2 regions of the Acidovorax sp. FG42 genome follow, and region 2 is predicted to be linked to the other one. Evidence: predicted binding sites of a transcription regulator. Region 2 holds the regulator's gene; the other holds the start of a gene.

Region 1 (7,664 bases), on a different contig from region 2:
TGACGCTGCCAAGGCTGCTGCTGACGCTGCTGCCACCGCCGCTACCGGCGCTTCCGCAGCCAAGTAAATCGCTGCAGGCTCTGGGCTGACCCCAAGGTCAGCCTGTGCCAGGGCCCCGCACCGCAAGGTCCGGGGCTTTTTTTATGCCCTTCGCCAGGGTGAGGCAGTCAAGGGCGCACGGTTCGGGCCATCAGGGGTTCACGTCGAACCATTGCGTCCCCTCGGTGGGGCTGGCGACCTGGATCTCCTCATCCGCCCAACCCAGCGCGGCAGCGAGCGATTGGCGAGCGAGGGCGGGGAGGTTGTTCTGCGCACTCAGGTGCGCCGCCACCACGCGCTGCAGGCCGTCATGCTGCACCGCGCGCAGGATCTCTGCAGTTGCTGTGTTGGCCAGGTGGCCGTACAGCCCCCCTACGCGGCGCTTCAGAAACGGCGGGTAGCGGGATGCGGCCAGCATGTCGGGGTCGTGGTTGGCCTCGATCATCAGTGCGTGGCATCCCTGCAGCTGCTGCAGCACATGGGAGCTGGCATGGCCCAGATCGGTCAGGACACCCAGGTGTGCGGCGCCGTCGGAGCAGCGCAGCTGCAGGGGCTCGCGGGCATCGTGCGGCACGGTGAACGGGCGGGCTTCGAACGCGCCCATGTCAATCGCTTCCATGTCGTGCGCCACCCGCAGCAAGCCGTCCAAGTCTGGCGCACCGAGGGCCGCGTACGTGCCCTCGCTCATCCACACGGGAATGCGAAAACGCAGCGCCACGGTCTGGGCACAGCCGATGTGGTCCGAGTGTTCGTGGGTGATGAAGAGGGCGTCCAGGTCTTCCACCTGCAACTGCGCTTGCGCCAGACGGGCTTGCAGCTGCCGGATGCCGAGCCCGCAGTCGATCAGGAGGCGGCGAACCTGGCTGCCACTGCGGCCTTCGACGACCGTGGCATTGCCAGTGCTGCCGCTGCCCAGGTTCTTGAATCGAAGCATGGCGGAGCGAAAGGGTGGGTTTGTGGCAGCCCAAAAAACCAGAGCCACCGTCCACCCGAAGGCGGAGGGGGCTCCAGAGGTGTGGGTGGCGGCCTTTCGGCCTGCGCCGCTTATTTCAGGTCGTCAGCAATCACGCGCACGATGCGCTCGGCATTGGCCGAGGTTTCGGGGGCTCCGGCTTCGTTGAGCACCGACACGGTGGTTGCTTCACCCTGGCTGCGCACCACGATGCGGTACTTGAGCGGAGGGGTCGCAGAAGTGGAACTGAACAGCTTGCTGAAGAAGCCAGGCTCTTTCTTCTCGGTGTCCGGCGCCACGTAGCGCACGAAGTACGTGCCTTCATTGCGGTTGCGGTCTTCCACCGTGAAGCCGGTGCGGTCCAGCGCCAGGCCCACACGGCGCCATGCGCGGTCAAAACCTTCGTCCAGTTGCACCACCGGCACATTGTTCACCGTGGCCATGCGGGCGGCCTGGGCGCGCGGTGCGGGGGCTGCGGCGACAGCCTTGGACTGCTCCTGGCTCACGCCCAGCTTGACCATCAGGCGGCGCAGGAATTCGGTTTCGAGTTCCGGGTCGGACGGGCGAGGCTGCCAGACGGTGCTGTCCTTGGTGACGTTGCCATAGACCTCGACCATCCCGCGGTGGGTGATGTAGATCTCGGTGCCGCCATTGGCATTGCGTTCCAGACGGGTGCGGAACTTGTCCCGTTCGCCGGTCGAGTACAGGGACTCCATCAGCTTGCCGATGGTGGAACGGATGAAATCCTGCGGCAGCTTGGCGCGGTTCTCGGCCCAGTCGGTTTCCATGATGCCGACATTGGCCTCTGACTGGGCCAGCGTGAAGCCACTCTCCAGCCAGAAGTCGCGCACGGGCTCCCACAGCTTGTCGGCAGGGCGGTTGACCACCAGCCAGCGCTGGTTGCCATCGCGCTCGATGCGCACGTCGCCCAGCTGCAGGGCCGCGGCGTTGGCGTTGCCCGACGGCTGCGCTGCCTGGCCGGCCTGCATGGCGGCGGCAGAGACCGAGCCACCCGGCATGGCATAGCGCGAGTCGCGCGACAGCTGGGTGAGGTCCGGTGGGACTTCCAGCGACGAGCCCTTGGCGGCGCTCTTGTAGTCGATCTTGTCGCCTTCCAGAATGCTGGTGGAGCAGGCGGACAGGGCCATGGCGAGGGCCAGCAGGCTGAGGCGGGTGGTAGCAGCTTTCACGCGGAAATCCTTGGGAAGTGTCTCTGAGAGCGGGCGCAAAGCCCGAATTAGATCAGGCCGCTGGTGCGCAGTGCCGACTCGACCACAGCCTCATTGCTGCTGGCCAGGGGCGTCATGGGCAGGCGCATGGTGCCGCCACACAGGCCCATGCGGGACATGGCCCACTTGACCGGGATGGGGTTGGCTTCGACGAACAGGTTCTTGTGCACGGGCATCAGCTGGAACTGGATTTCCATGGCCCGGCGCGTGTCGCCCGCCAGGGCGGCCACACACAGCTCGTGCATCAGGCGCGGGGCCACGTTGGCCGTCACGCTGATGTTGCCGTGGCCACCGCACAGCATCAGGGCCACGGCGGTCGGGTCGTCGCCCGAGTACACGCCAAAGCCCTTGGGCACGTCGCGGATGAGCCACTGGGCGCGCTCAATGTTGCCGGTGGCTTCCTTGATGCCAATGATGCCGGGCACCTGGGCCAGGCGCAGCACGGTGTCGTGCTGCATATCAGCCACCGAGCGGCCGGGCACGTTGTAGAGCACGATGGGCAGGTCGCCCGTGGCTTCGGCAATGGCCTTGAAGTGCTGGTACTGGCCTTCTTGGGTGGGCTTGTTGTAGTAGGGCACCACCTGCAGCTGGCTGTCGGCCCCCACGCCGCGCGCGAACTTGGCCAGTTCGATGGCCTCGGCGGTGGAGTTGGCGCCGCAGCCGGCCATGATGGGCACGCGCTTGGCGGCCTGTTCCACGGCCACGCGGATGATTTCGCAGTGTTCTTCCACGTTCACCGTGGGGGACTCGCCCGTGGTGCCCACCACGCCGATGCAATCGGTGCCTTCGGCGATGTGCCAGTCGATCAGTTTGCGCAAGGTGGGGTAGTCCACGCTACCGTCCTCATGCATGGGGGTGACGAGGGCGACGATGCTGCCGGTGAGTGGCACGGAAGAAGAAGTCATGTCCGCAGTGGTAAACGGTAAAAGGGCATTCTAACTAGCCCCGATGGGCAAAAGATGTCGTGAGGGTCCGCCCGCCTGCGGGAGTTCCCGTACGGCCGTGATGCGTTGCACGAAACGCGCAGGTTCGTCGATGAAGCCGTCTTCATAACCTACCACGCGCAATTCCTTGCACACGTGCAGCAGCTCGCCGGGCGTCAGCAGAAACTCAGGCCGGGCGGGGCGCCCCACGGTTTCGTTGCCCTGGGCAAAGGTTTCATAGACCAGCACCCCGCCCGGCGCCACGCTGGCCACGATGGTGGGCAGCAAGGGGCGCCACAGGTAGTTGGTGACGACCACGCCACCAAACTGGCGGCCTGCAAAAGGCCAGGGGCCGTTTTCGATGTCGGCTTGCACCAGCTCGCCCAGCCCTTCGCAGGCGGCCAGCGCCTCGGCCGACCGGTCCACGCCGACCACCGTGTGCCCCAGTTCGCGCAGATGGCGCAGGTGGCGCCCTGCGCCGCAGGCAACGTCCAGCACGGTGCTTTTGGGGGCGATCAGGTGGCTCCAGCGCCGCACCCATTCCGAGGGGGCCTCTGTACCGTGCATACTGTGCATGAGACTATAAAAATGATAGCTGCTAGCGCATGATTCACTAGCGCTTGCGGCCAAAAAAAGCTTGAAAATGTTGCGGAACAGGTCAAAAACACGCCCACATCTGGTCGGCCAGCATCACCATGAATTCGGGCACGGTGTAAAAGCCAAACACCACCAGGCACAGCAGCACGGCCACGGCGCCGCCCAGCCAGCGCAGGGCGCGCGGCGTGGTTTTGCGGGGCGGGGTGGTGTGGCTCATGCAGGGAGGGGGCCAAAAGGTCAGGCGGGTTGTGGGCTGCTGCGCGAGATCTGGCTTTCCTTGACCGGCAAGTTCACCAGCCCGGCAAAAATCCCCAGACCAATCGCGATGTACCAGACGATATCGTAGCTGCCGGTGGCGTCATACAGATAGCCGCCCAGCCAGACGCCCAGGAAGCTGCCGATCTGGTGGCTGAAGAACACAAAGCCGCCCAGCATCGACAAATGCTGCACGCCAAAGATCTGCGCGATGGTGGCATTGGTGGGGGGCACGGTGGACAGCCACAGCGCGCCCATCACGGCCGAGAACACGTACACCGACAGCGGCGACAGCGGCACCAGCAGGAAGATGCTAATTGCAACCGCGCGGGCAAAGTAGATGAAGGCAAGGATGTGGCGCTTGGGCATGCGCTGGCCCAGCGTGCCCGCGATGTAAGTGCCGAACACGTTGAACAGCCCGATCAGCGCCAGCGCATAGCTGGCCACCTGGGGCGACAGGCCGTGGTCCTTGAGGTAGCTGGGCATGTGCACGCCAATGAACACCACCTGAAAGCCGCACACAAAGTAGCCCGCCATCAGCAGATTGAAGCTGGGGTAGCGGAAGGCCTCGCCCAGCGCCTGCGCAATGGTCTGGTCGCGCTTGACCGGGGCCGTGCCCTTGAAGCCCGGCTCCCGCAGGCCAAAGGCCAGCGGCACGATCAGCAGCACCGCCATCGACAACGCCAGCAGCGCCTGCTGCCAGCCCAGGCCCGCGATGAGCCAGCCTTCCACCGGCACCATCAGAAACTGCCCAAACGAGCCCGCTGCCGCCGCCACGCCCATGGCCCAGGAGCGCTTTTCAGGCGCAATCTGCCGCCCCAGCACGCCGTAAATCACCGCATAGGTGGTGCCCGCCTGGGCCGCGCCAATCAGCACGCCAGCCGTCAGTGCAAATAACGTGGGCGTGGGTGACAGGGCCATGCCTGCCAGGCCCAAGGCATACAACACCGCTCCACCGAGCAGGACGCGGAAGGCCCCAAACCGGTCGGCCGCCATGCCCGCAAAAATCCCGATCAGGCCCCAGGACAGGTTCTGGATGGCGATGGCCAGGGCGAACGACTGGCGCGTCCAGCCCATCTCCTGGGTGATGGGAAGCAGCCACAGCCCGAACCCGTGGCGGGTGCCCATGGACAGGGTCACGATGGCCGCGCCGCAGGCCAGCACCTGGAACATGGATAGTTTGGGAGGATTCATATGCATGCGCAGGAATGTAGCCAGATTGTGTGAAACGCGCAGATACACCCGCGACCAATACAGTTGCCGCCAGGGTCGCGCGAAGACTGTCTTTTTATCCAGCTCCAGGGCGGTGGCCGCACTACAATCCGCCGCTATGTCTGCCAAACCGTCTTCTGCTTCCGCCAGCGAATATTCCGAAGGTTCGATCCGCGTGCTCAAGGGCCTGGAGCCCGTCAAGCAGCGCCCGGGCATGTACACGCGCACCGACAACCCCTTGCACATCATCCAGGAGGTGCTGGACAACGCCGCCGACGAGGCCCTGGCCGGCCACGGCAAGAAGATCCGCGTCACCCTGCACGCCGACGGCTCGGTCAGTGTGGAAGACGACGGCCGGGGCATCCCCTTCGGCATGCACCCGGAAGAAAACGCGCCGGTGATCGAGCTGGTCTTCACCCGCCTGCACGCGGGCGGCAAGTTCGACAAGGGCAAGGGCGGCGCCTACAGCTTCTCGGGCGGCCTGCATGGCGTGGGCGTGTCGGTCACCAACGCGTTGGCCACCCGGCTCGAAGCCACCAGCTACCGCGAGGGCAAGGTGGCGCGTTTGGTGTTCGCCGCCGGTGATGTGGTCGAGCCCCTGGTGGCCCGGCCGCTGGAGGCGGGCGAGCGCAAGCAGGGTACCTCGGTGCGCGTCTGGCCCGACGCCAAGTATTTCGAATCCAGCGCCCTGCCCATGGGCGAACTCACCCACCTGCTGCGCAGCAAGGCCGTGCTGATGCCCGGCGTGACGGTGCAGCTGGTCAACGAGAAAACCCGCGATACGCAAACGTGGCAGTACAAGGGCGGCCTGCGCGACTACCTGATGCAGACGCTGAACGGCGACCCGGTGATCCCGTTGTTTGAGGGCGAGGGTTTTGCCGACCGCAACAACGAAAGTTTTGCCGAGGGCGAAGGCGCCGCCTGGGCCGTGGCCTTCACCGAAGACGGTCAGCCCATGCGCGAGAGCTACGTCAACCTGATCCCCACCAGCGCGGGCGGCACGCACGAAAGCGGTCTGCGCGACGGCCTGTTCAACGCCGTCAAGAGCTTCATCGAACTGCACAGTCTGTTGCCCAAGGGCGTGAAGCTGCTGCCCGAGGACGTGTTTGCGCGCGCCAGCTATGTGCTCTCGGCCAAAGTGCTGGACCCACAGTTCCAGGGCCAGATCAAGGAACGCCTGAATTCGCGCGACGCGGTGCGCCTGGTCAGCGGTTTTGTGCGTCCGGCGCTGGAGCTGTGGCTGAACCAGCATGTGGAATACGGCAAGAAGCTGGCTGAGCTGGCCATCAAAGCCGCGCAGACTCGCCAGAAGGCGGGCCAGAAGGTGGAAAAGCGCAAGGGCTCGGGCGTGGCCGTGCTGCCCGGCAAGCTCACCGACTGCGAAAGCCGCGACACCGCGCACAACGAAGTGTTTCTGGTCGAGGGCGACTCAGCGGGCGGCAGCGCCAAGATGGGCCGCGACAAAGAGAGCCAGGCCATCCTGCCGCTGCGCGGCAAGGTGCTCAACACCTGGGAGGTGGAGCGTGACCGCCTGTTTGCCAACAACGAAATCCACGACATCTCGGTAGCCATTGGCGTGGACCCGCACGGCCCCAACGACACCCCCGACCTGAGCGGCCTGCGCTATGGCAAGGTCTGCATCCTGTCCGACGCGGACGTGGACGGCTCGCACATCCAGGTGCTGCTGCTCACGCTGTTCTTCCGCCATTTCCCCAAGCTCATCGAGGCTGGCCACATCTACGTGGCGCGCCCGCCGCTGTTCCGTGTGGACGTGCCCGCGCGTGGCAAGAAGCCTGCGGCCAAGATGTACGCGCTGGACGATGGCGAGCTGGCCGCCATTCTGGACAAGGCCGAAAAGGACGGCGTGCCGCGCGAGAAGTGCCAGATCAGCCGCTTCAAGGGCCTGGGCGAGATGAACGCCGAGCAGCTGTGGGAAACCACGCTCAACCCCGACACCCGCCGCCTGCTGCCCGTGCAGCTGGGCGACATGGACTTTGCCGCCACCGAGGGCCTCATCACCAAGCTCATGGGCAAGGGCGAAGCCGCCGCGCGCCGCGAACTGATGGAGCTGCATGGCGATGCGGTCGAGGTCGATATCTGAAGAGCAGCGTCATACGCGCCCGAGCCGCCTGCCATGACCTCATTTCGCCAAATCGGCCGCTTGCGCTGGTATGTGTTGGGTTGTTTGCTCTGCTTTTTGCAGCAAACGGCCCGTGCAGACCTGTGGGCGCATGTGGACGAGCGTGGCGTGACGCACTTTGCGGCGGAGCAGGTCGATGCGCGCTACCAGCTGTTTTTTCGTGGCAACGACTTTGACTCGACCCGGGATACGCCCGTCAATGCCTCGCCCATGCCCTACGCGCTGCCTGCAGCGGGCGCGCGCCTGCTGGCGTTTTTCGACATTGCGCCGGACTACAAGCGCGTCAAGCACCACCTGCGCGCTGCGTCCAGCCAGCA
Region 2 (7,664 bases):
CGCGTCCCTGGCCGACTACACCAACCCCAACGTGGTGAAGGTGGTGCTGGACGCGCGGGGCCTGGCCCATTACTTCAGCCGCGCGCCCATCCCTTTTGGGCGCGACCATACTGGCACGGCCTGGTGGCAGGGTGCAGCACAGGCCGCCCAGCCCGGCGTGAAGGCACTGCAAGGCTTTGCACCGCTACGCCACGTTGGGATCTACAGCTATCGCGCGGGGTTTCTGCGGGAGTTTCCACAATTGGCGCCTGCGCCGACCGAGGCCATCGAGGCGCTGGAACAGCTCCGTGCACTGTGGCACGGCCACCGCATCGCCGTTCACCTGGCAGACGCGGCGCCGGGCCCTGGCGTGGACACACCGGAGGACCTGGAGCGGGTCCGCGCGCTGTTTCGCTGACAGTTTTCAGCCGCCAACGATCCGCGTTGGCGTGCATGTTGGATGCATCCGGGGTCGCACAGATGACCCTTGCAGCGCTCCCATGGAGGCACCGACCTAGAAACGGTCACCCATGTAAGTCCGCGCAAGGTGGTCACATGCTATCCTCAACTGTAACGAGAGCACCGCATCCCGGGCGCACAGAACGGCTACAGGCGCCCTTCGAACGTCCCCGCCAGCGGCGCCACCCGATTTCTAACCTTCGAGGACATCCATGAGACTGATTCTGTTGGGCGCGCCTGGCGCCGGAAAGGGCACGCAAGCCACATTCATCTGCCAGAAGTACGGCATCCCCCAGATCTCCACCGGCGACATGCTGCGTGCCGCCGTCAAGGCTGGCACCCCCTTGGGCCTGCAGGCCAAGGCCGTGATGGACTCGGGCGCCCTGGTCAGCGACGACATCATCATCGGTCTCGTCAAGGAGCGCATAACGCAGCCAGACTGCGCCAACGGCTTCCTGTTTGACGGCTTCCCCCGCACCATTCCCCAGGCCGACGCCATGAAGGCCGCCGGCGTCAAGCTCGACTACGTGCTCGAAATCGATGTGCCCTTTGACGCCATCATCGAACGTATGAGCGGCCGCCGCTCGCACCCGGCCAGCGGCCGGACCTACCACGTCAAGTTCAACCCACCCAAGGTCGAAGGCAAGGATGACGTGACCGGTGAAGAACTGATCCAGCGCGAAGACGACAAGGAAGAAACCGTCAAGAAGCGCCTGCAGGTCTACAGCGACCAGACGCGCCCCCTGGTGGACTACTACAGCAACTGGGCCAAGGCCGAACCCGCCGCAGCGCCCAAGTACCGCGCCATCAGCGGTACGGGCAGCGTGGACGAGATCACTGCGCGCGCGCTGCAGGCGCTGGCCAGCTGATGCAATGAACCAAGGGCCAAGATCCGCCTGACGCACGTTGGGCAGTCAAGCCTCCTGAAAGCGACGCACCGCACCAGGGCGTCGCTTTTTTCATGGGCCGCCCTGCCGCGCGGTGGCCGCGACAACCGCCCGCTGCGGGCACGTGCCTGGGCTCAGGCGGGGCTGGACCGTAACCCGTAGGCCTTGCCGTCCACAAACAGGTATTCGGCGCGCAGCACTGCCTCACCCTTTTCATCTCGCAGGCCAAAGCCCACCACCGACACGGCCGTACCCGGCTTGATCTCTGGCACCAGCCAGGCCTGCATGCGGGTCAACGGAGCCAGCTCAACCTCCCAGACCCGGTCCTTGCGGGTGGGCAGCACGGTTTTGGCCAGTAGTGCGCGTCCGTCCACCGGCGCGGTCTGTGCAGGCACAGGCCGCTGGGCAAGATCTGGAGGCAACCGGAGCGCAGCGGGCAATTCGAGCTCCAGCTCTGCATGCGGGTTTTGCCACCGCACCTTGCGCGCTGTGCCCTCCAGATACAGCGGTCGGTCCGCATCAAAACTGCTCCAGCCGTGGTGCGCGTGTGCCCCCAAAGGCAAGGCACTCGCGGCGATCAGCACATGACGACGTTGCAAGCCCATAAAGACTCCCGTAGGAATAAAACCCGGTTCAAGGGGTCATATCAAAGGTACGCAATCCAGCGGCCACAGGCCACCACCGACAGCCAGATCACGGTGGACACCAGCATCTGCAAGCGTGCCAACCCATCCAGGCTTGCAAGCGAACCGCGTGCATGAAACCACGCCGCGTTACAGCCCGCAAGCATTAACAACAGCATCTTCAAGGTGAAGGCGCGGTTGCTGAGCAGCTCCGCAGACTGGGTGGCAAACATCAGCAGCCCCGACGCTGCGGCCAATCCGAAGCCGCACAGCGCCACTGCGAGACCGAGCCGCGCGAGGTCTTTCACCGGCAATGCCGCACCACGTCCGAAGACCCGCACCTCCAGCAGCAGCAGATTGCCCAGCAGCAACGCAATACCGATGATGTGGACGACCTCCAGCGCGGGGTACGCCCAGGCGTGTGTCTTGAGTGCGGTGAACACGGCTGCCGGCCCTTTTTAGATCAATGCATCCGCAGCAAATCCAGCATCAGGGCAACCCGCGCCTTCACCGGCGACAGGCCCTGCGAGGCGGGAAGCACATCACCCGGCTTGGGCAGCACCTGCCCCTCCGCGCAGCGGGTGGAGCGCACCACCCGCACTCCGGCGTTCTGCGCGCGCACCAAAGCGGCCTCCAAATCGTGGTGGATCGTGCCATTGCCGGTGCAGGCCACCACCAGGCCCTGCACGCCCTCTCGCACCAGCGCATCCACCGCCCTGCCCGATGCCCCCGCATGGTTCATGACGATTTCCACCCACGGCCAAGTCGCAGCGCTCACTATATTATTCATAGCACCAACGGCATTATTTACCGGCACTACTGGGCCATTGCATGCCCAACGGACCACACTTTCTTCCACCCACCCCAGAGGTCCAGCATCCCCCGAGCTGAAGGCATTGACGCGGTAGGGATGCACTTTTTGCACATGCCGTGCGCCATGCACTTCACCCGCCGCAACGGCCAGCACACCCGTTGCACCGGGTGCCAATGCCGTTGCCACCGCGTCCAGCAGGTTCTGGGGGCCATCGGGGGTCAAGGCTGTGGCAGGCCGCATCGCGCAGGTCAGAACCACGGGCTTGGCGGCATCCAGCACTTCGTGCAAGAACCACGCCGTTTCTTCCAGGGTGTCCGTACCGTGGGTGATGACCACCCCCCTCACCTCCGAGTCATTCAAATGGTGGGCGCAACGCGATGCCAGCGTGCGCCACACCTCACCATCCATGTCCTTGCTGTCGATCTGCGCAACTTGCTCTGCAACCAAGGCGCCACCTGCCAGAGCCTGCAGACCGGGCACGGCCGTCAGCAGTTGTTCCACGCCCACCTGCGCGGCGGTGTAGCCAATGTTGTCCCCCGCTTGGGCCGAGGTGCCCGCAATCGTGCCACCGGTGCCCAAAACCACAATTTTTTGCCCACTCACTTGCATACTCCGAAAAACTGGTGAAAAATACAGTTACTGGATTAAAAAACAGTTATTCATCACTGTAACCGCCCGCACCGGAAACCACCATGCTCGACAACCCCAAACTCACCGCCCGCCAGCAGCAGATTCTGGATCTCATCCAGACCGCTATCGCACGCACCGGCGCGCCTCCCACCCGCGCAGAAATCGCGGCCGAGCTGGGTTTCAAGTCAGCCAACGCGGCCGAAGAACACCTTCAGGCACTGGCCCGTAAAGGGGTGATTGAGCTGGTCAGTGGCACCTCGCGGGGCATCCGCCTGCGCAGCGACACGGTGCGCTCCATCAACGCCGCGCGCGGCAGCCAGTTCAGCCTGCCCATCCCGGGCCTGTCGCAACTGGTCTTGCCTTTGGTGGGACGGGTGGCTGCGGGGTCGCCCATTCTCGCGCAGGAACATGTAGACCAGACCTACAGCGTAGAAAACAGGCTCTTCCAGCACAAGCCCGATTACCTGCTCAAGGTGCGGGGCATGTCCATGCGTGACGCGGGCATCATGGATGGCGATTTGCTGGCCGTTCAGTCCACTCGCGAAGCCCGCAACGGCCAGATCATCGTCGCCCGCCTGGGTGACGACGTCACTGTCAAGCGCCTTCGCCGCACCGCCAACGCCATTGAATTGTTGCCCGAAAACCCAGACTATCCCGTGATCGTGGTGCAGCCGGGTGAGCCCTTCGAGATCGAAGGCCTGGCAGTGGGCCTTATCCGCAACACCATGCTGATGTAGCACGCGCTCAGGGGCCGCACCGTGGGTGGCGGGCGTTTGGTGGACAGATTCTGATCAGTACACCAGCCCTGCGATGCGGGTCCCGTTGAGTGCCAACAACTCCCAAGCTATGTGTGATGAATCGGCGGGGCAGCTGCCTGCACCGCAGGGGATGGTCTCGCGCTGCTTTTGGGTGTTCTGGTACTCAGCCACTTTGCAATCCTGCCTATGTTCAACCCCCGACTTTCGGAGTTTTCACATGGGAATTGCTTTGTTCACCCTTTCTGCCCTGCAGAGCCCTGTTCGCCGCCTCAAAAGGCTGTTTGCGAGTGCGGAGCAAACGCCCGCAGGTAGGACGGTCCTGCTAGCGCAAGCAGTGACGAGAGAGCCCACTGAATTTGGGAATGCATCGCCCTTTATTTCGCAAAGACGGGCTGCAGACGTTGCCGCACTTCATCGTGCTGAACAGCACCAGGGACCACGCGCTCCTCGCGGGAACTGGCCTTTTACGGCCAAACCACCTGCACGAACGCCAGAAAGTCCAGCCCGTTCGCCCGACACACACCGCTCCTTTCTGCCAACGCACATCGCAGGCAGCAAACGGCAAGCTTTCCTATCAGCGGTGGGGACGACATCCTGCAGCCCACGAACAACCAAAGTGCTGCGCCGGACTTCTGATGCCGCAAGTACCGGACGCCTGGTGATTGCAGGCCGCATGGCAGACGTCTGCGCAGAGCTGGACCGTTTGGCGGCATCCGAGGCTCTCAGGGCCTGATTTACTGGACATTGCGGGCGCCTAAGGTGGCAAACGCTCCTGCGTACCGACCACTGTGGCGGCCTCGTCTTCAGACTACGGAGCTACCGCCGATGAGGGGTGTTAGGACCGTCCCCACAGCCCCAAGGCTGGTGCAGAGCCTTACCAGATCTTGATCGACACCAAACACTGACGCCAGCCTGCGCCAATCGTGCGGTCGTGCGAAGTGATGCGGCTATTTCCGGTATCTGCGCAGCACTCCGTCACCAAAAATTGGAGACTTTGGCTTGCCCACAGGGCTCAGGTGGCTCTTCCCTGCGCCCGCCAAGGCACAATGTCGGGATGAACATTGTGATCCTCGACGATTACCAGGATGCAGTGCGCAAGCTGCATTGCGCATCGCGGCTCGACGCATACACCGCCAAGGTCTACACCAACACAGTCAAGGGGCTGGGGCAGCTTTCGGTGCGGCTCAAAGATGCAGACATTATCGTGCTGATCCGTGAACGGACCCAGATCACGCGCCAATTGGTCGAGAAGCTCCCTCGGCTCAAGCTCATTGCACAAACCGGCAAGATTGGCAGCCACATTGATGTGGCGGCATGTACCGAGCGCGGCATTGCCGTGGCAGAGGGGGTGGGGTCCCCTGTGGCACCGGCTGAGCTGACCTGGGCCCTGGTGATGGCCTCCATGCGCCGACTGCCCCAGTACATCTCCAACCTCAAGCATGGCGCCTGGCAGCAGTCTGGTCTCAAGACCGCCTCGATGCCTGCCAACTTCGGGATTGGCAACGTGCTGAGGGGGAAGACCCTGGGTATCTGGGGCTATGGCCGCATTGGTCAATTGGTGGCTGGGTACGGACGCGCGTTTGGCATGAACGTGCGCGTCTGGGGCCGTGAAGCATCGCGCGCGCAGGCGCTGACAGACGGTTATCAGGCTGCGGCCACGCGGGAAGAGTTCTTCTCGCAATGCGACGTGATCTCTTTGCACCTGCGCCTGAACGACGAGACGCGCGGCATCATCTCGCTCGAAGATCTCTCGTGCATGAAGCCCACTTCGCTGCTGGTCAATACATCACGTGCAGAACTGATCGAGCCGGACGCACTGATCGCGGCCCTCAACCGGGGTCGTCCAGGCCTGGCAGCGGTGGATGTGTTCGAGAGCGAACCCATCCTGCAAGGCCATGCCCTGCTCCGTCTCGAAAACTGCATCTGCACGCCACATATCGGGTACGTGGAGCAGGACAGCTATGAGCTATACTTTGGTGCAGCTTTTGACAACGTGGTGAACTTCATCAAAGGCACACCCACCAACATCGTGAACCCGGGCTCACTGCAGGTGAGGCGCTAACGGCTAGTGCTCATCTGCCAACTCCAATTAAGGAATTGGCTACGCGCGTGACCCGTCCTGGAATAGGTTGACACCTATGCGGGACTGAGCCCTAGCCGTAGTTGGCTTGCAAGAGACGCCCGGTGCACCGCATCGGGCGTTTTGTATTCTAGGGACAGGTGGGGCCGTTGCTCGTTGTACATGCGCACTGACTCCCTCACCATGGTCCTGGCTTGCTCCAGGTTTGCGGGGCGGTGCAGCAGGAATTCCATCTTCAGGATGCCGTTGATCCGTTCTGCCAAGGCATTCTGGTGGCAGTCGTACCCATCGGTCATCGAGCAGGTGATCGCATGGAGAGCATGGATGCGCTGGTACTGTGCCGAACAGTACGGGATGCCCCGATCGGAGTGGTGCACCAGTCGCTGGCTGGTCTGCCGGTAGCGCAGGGCCATTTTCAGCGCCTGGCTGACCTGGGCAGTTTCCAGCCCTTCATGTACGTGCCAGCCCACGATCTTGCGGGAATAGGTATCCGTTACCAGGCTCAGGTAAGCAGGCTTTTCTTTGGTAGGCAGGTACGTAATATCGGCCACCCACAGCTGTTCGCAGCCGCTAGGCGCCACCTTGGTCGCGGCCTCTTTGAGCAGGTTGGGATGACGCCGGAAGCGATGGTGGCTGTTAGTTCTCTTGTGGTACGACCGTTTGGGCAAGACCAGCATCCGTTCGTGACGCAGGATGTCGAACAAAGCATCACGACCGAGCTTGATGCCCGCGTGCTGCAGCGGCGCCTTCAGGATGAAGTGCAGCTTGCGTGTGCCGATGCGCGGCTGGTGCCGCCGCTTCTCATCGACCATGGCCACCACGCTGGCCCGTTGCTCATCTCGCAGCCGCTGACAGGCCAGGGCCTTGTAGTGCGCCTGCCGGCTGATACCCATGTACTGGCAAGCCCTCACAACGCTCAGCCCTTAGACAAGCTTTTCTTGGAGGACTTGCCAGCAGGCTTTTTTGTGACGGTTACCCCATGGTCGCGCTTAAGCACATGGACCACCGCCTCGAAGAACTGCGCTTTCCCCTACACCTGCTTCAGCTGCACTTCCAGCATCCTTGATGCGCTGCTCGGGTGTCAGCGGCTTGACGGGCTCTTGCATGGGGACGGCTCCTTTGGAGCCCGATGATGCAGCCCTCCAGTCTTAGCGGCCATGCTTGCGCAGCCAGACCAATACGGTCGAGGCCCCCTGGATCCCGTAGCGCTCCTGAGCTTGCCCGTACGTCAGCTCCCCTCTTTCTACCTGATCCACCACTGCCAGCTTAAAGGCCAGCGTGTAGTCCTTCTGCGTTCTCTTAACCCATTGATCCATTTGACTTTCCTTTCCGATGAACAGAAAGGTGTCAACCTCATTCAGGACGAGTCAGCGACAACAAAAAGGCTTCCCGAGGGAAGCCTTTTTTGATGGCTGCAGGGCATTGCACCCTGCA

Evidence for each region. Region 2 encodes LexA, which represses DNA repair genes until DNA is damaged. Its sites were predicted from a motif close to ACTGTATNNNNATACAGT; they were not measured.
Region 1: the regulator LexA is predicted to act here: its motif matches at 5,275-5,292, upstream of ACODSM_RS03990 (DNA topoisomerase IV subunit B).

The regions. Positions count from the first base shown of each region.
Region 1 covers NZ_JBMDJM010000002.1:285,887-293,550, forward strand. Annotated here, with positions in the region: gene ACODSM_RS03955 (hypothetical protein) at 1-67, shown strand, start outside; gene ACODSM_RS03960 (MBL fold metallo-hydrolase) at 191-973, opposite strand; gene bamC (NlpB/DapX family lipoprotein) at 1,084-2,181, opposite strand; gene dapA (4-hydroxy-tetrahydrodipicolinate synthase) at 2,229-3,125, opposite strand; gene ACODSM_RS03975 (class I SAM-dependent methyltransferase) at 3,156-3,710, opposite strand; gene ACODSM_RS03980 (hypothetical protein) at 3,802-3,957, opposite strand; gene ACODSM_RS03985 (MFS transporter) at 3,978-5,195, opposite strand; gene ACODSM_RS03990 (DNA topoisomerase IV subunit B) at 5,326-7,308, shown strand; gene ACODSM_RS03995 (lytic transglycosylase domain-containing protein) at 7,342-7,664, shown strand, end outside.
Region 2 covers NZ_JBMDJM010000017.1:72,777-80,440, reverse strand. Annotated here, with positions in the region: gene kdsB (3-deoxy-manno-octulosonate cytidylyltransferase) at 1-397, shown strand, start outside; gene adk (adenylate kinase) at 651-1,307, shown strand; gene ACODSM_RS17245 (DUF6152 family protein) at 1,460-1,930, opposite strand; gene ACODSM_RS17240 (hypothetical protein) at 1,972-2,391, opposite strand; gene ACODSM_RS17235 (asparaginase) at 2,412-3,371, opposite strand; gene lexA (transcriptional repressor LexA) at 3,455-4,129, shown strand; gene ACODSM_RS17225 (D-2-hydroxyacid dehydrogenase family protein) at 5,205-6,212, shown strand; partial or broken gene ACODSM_RS17220 (IS3 family transposase) at 6,287-7,546, opposite strand.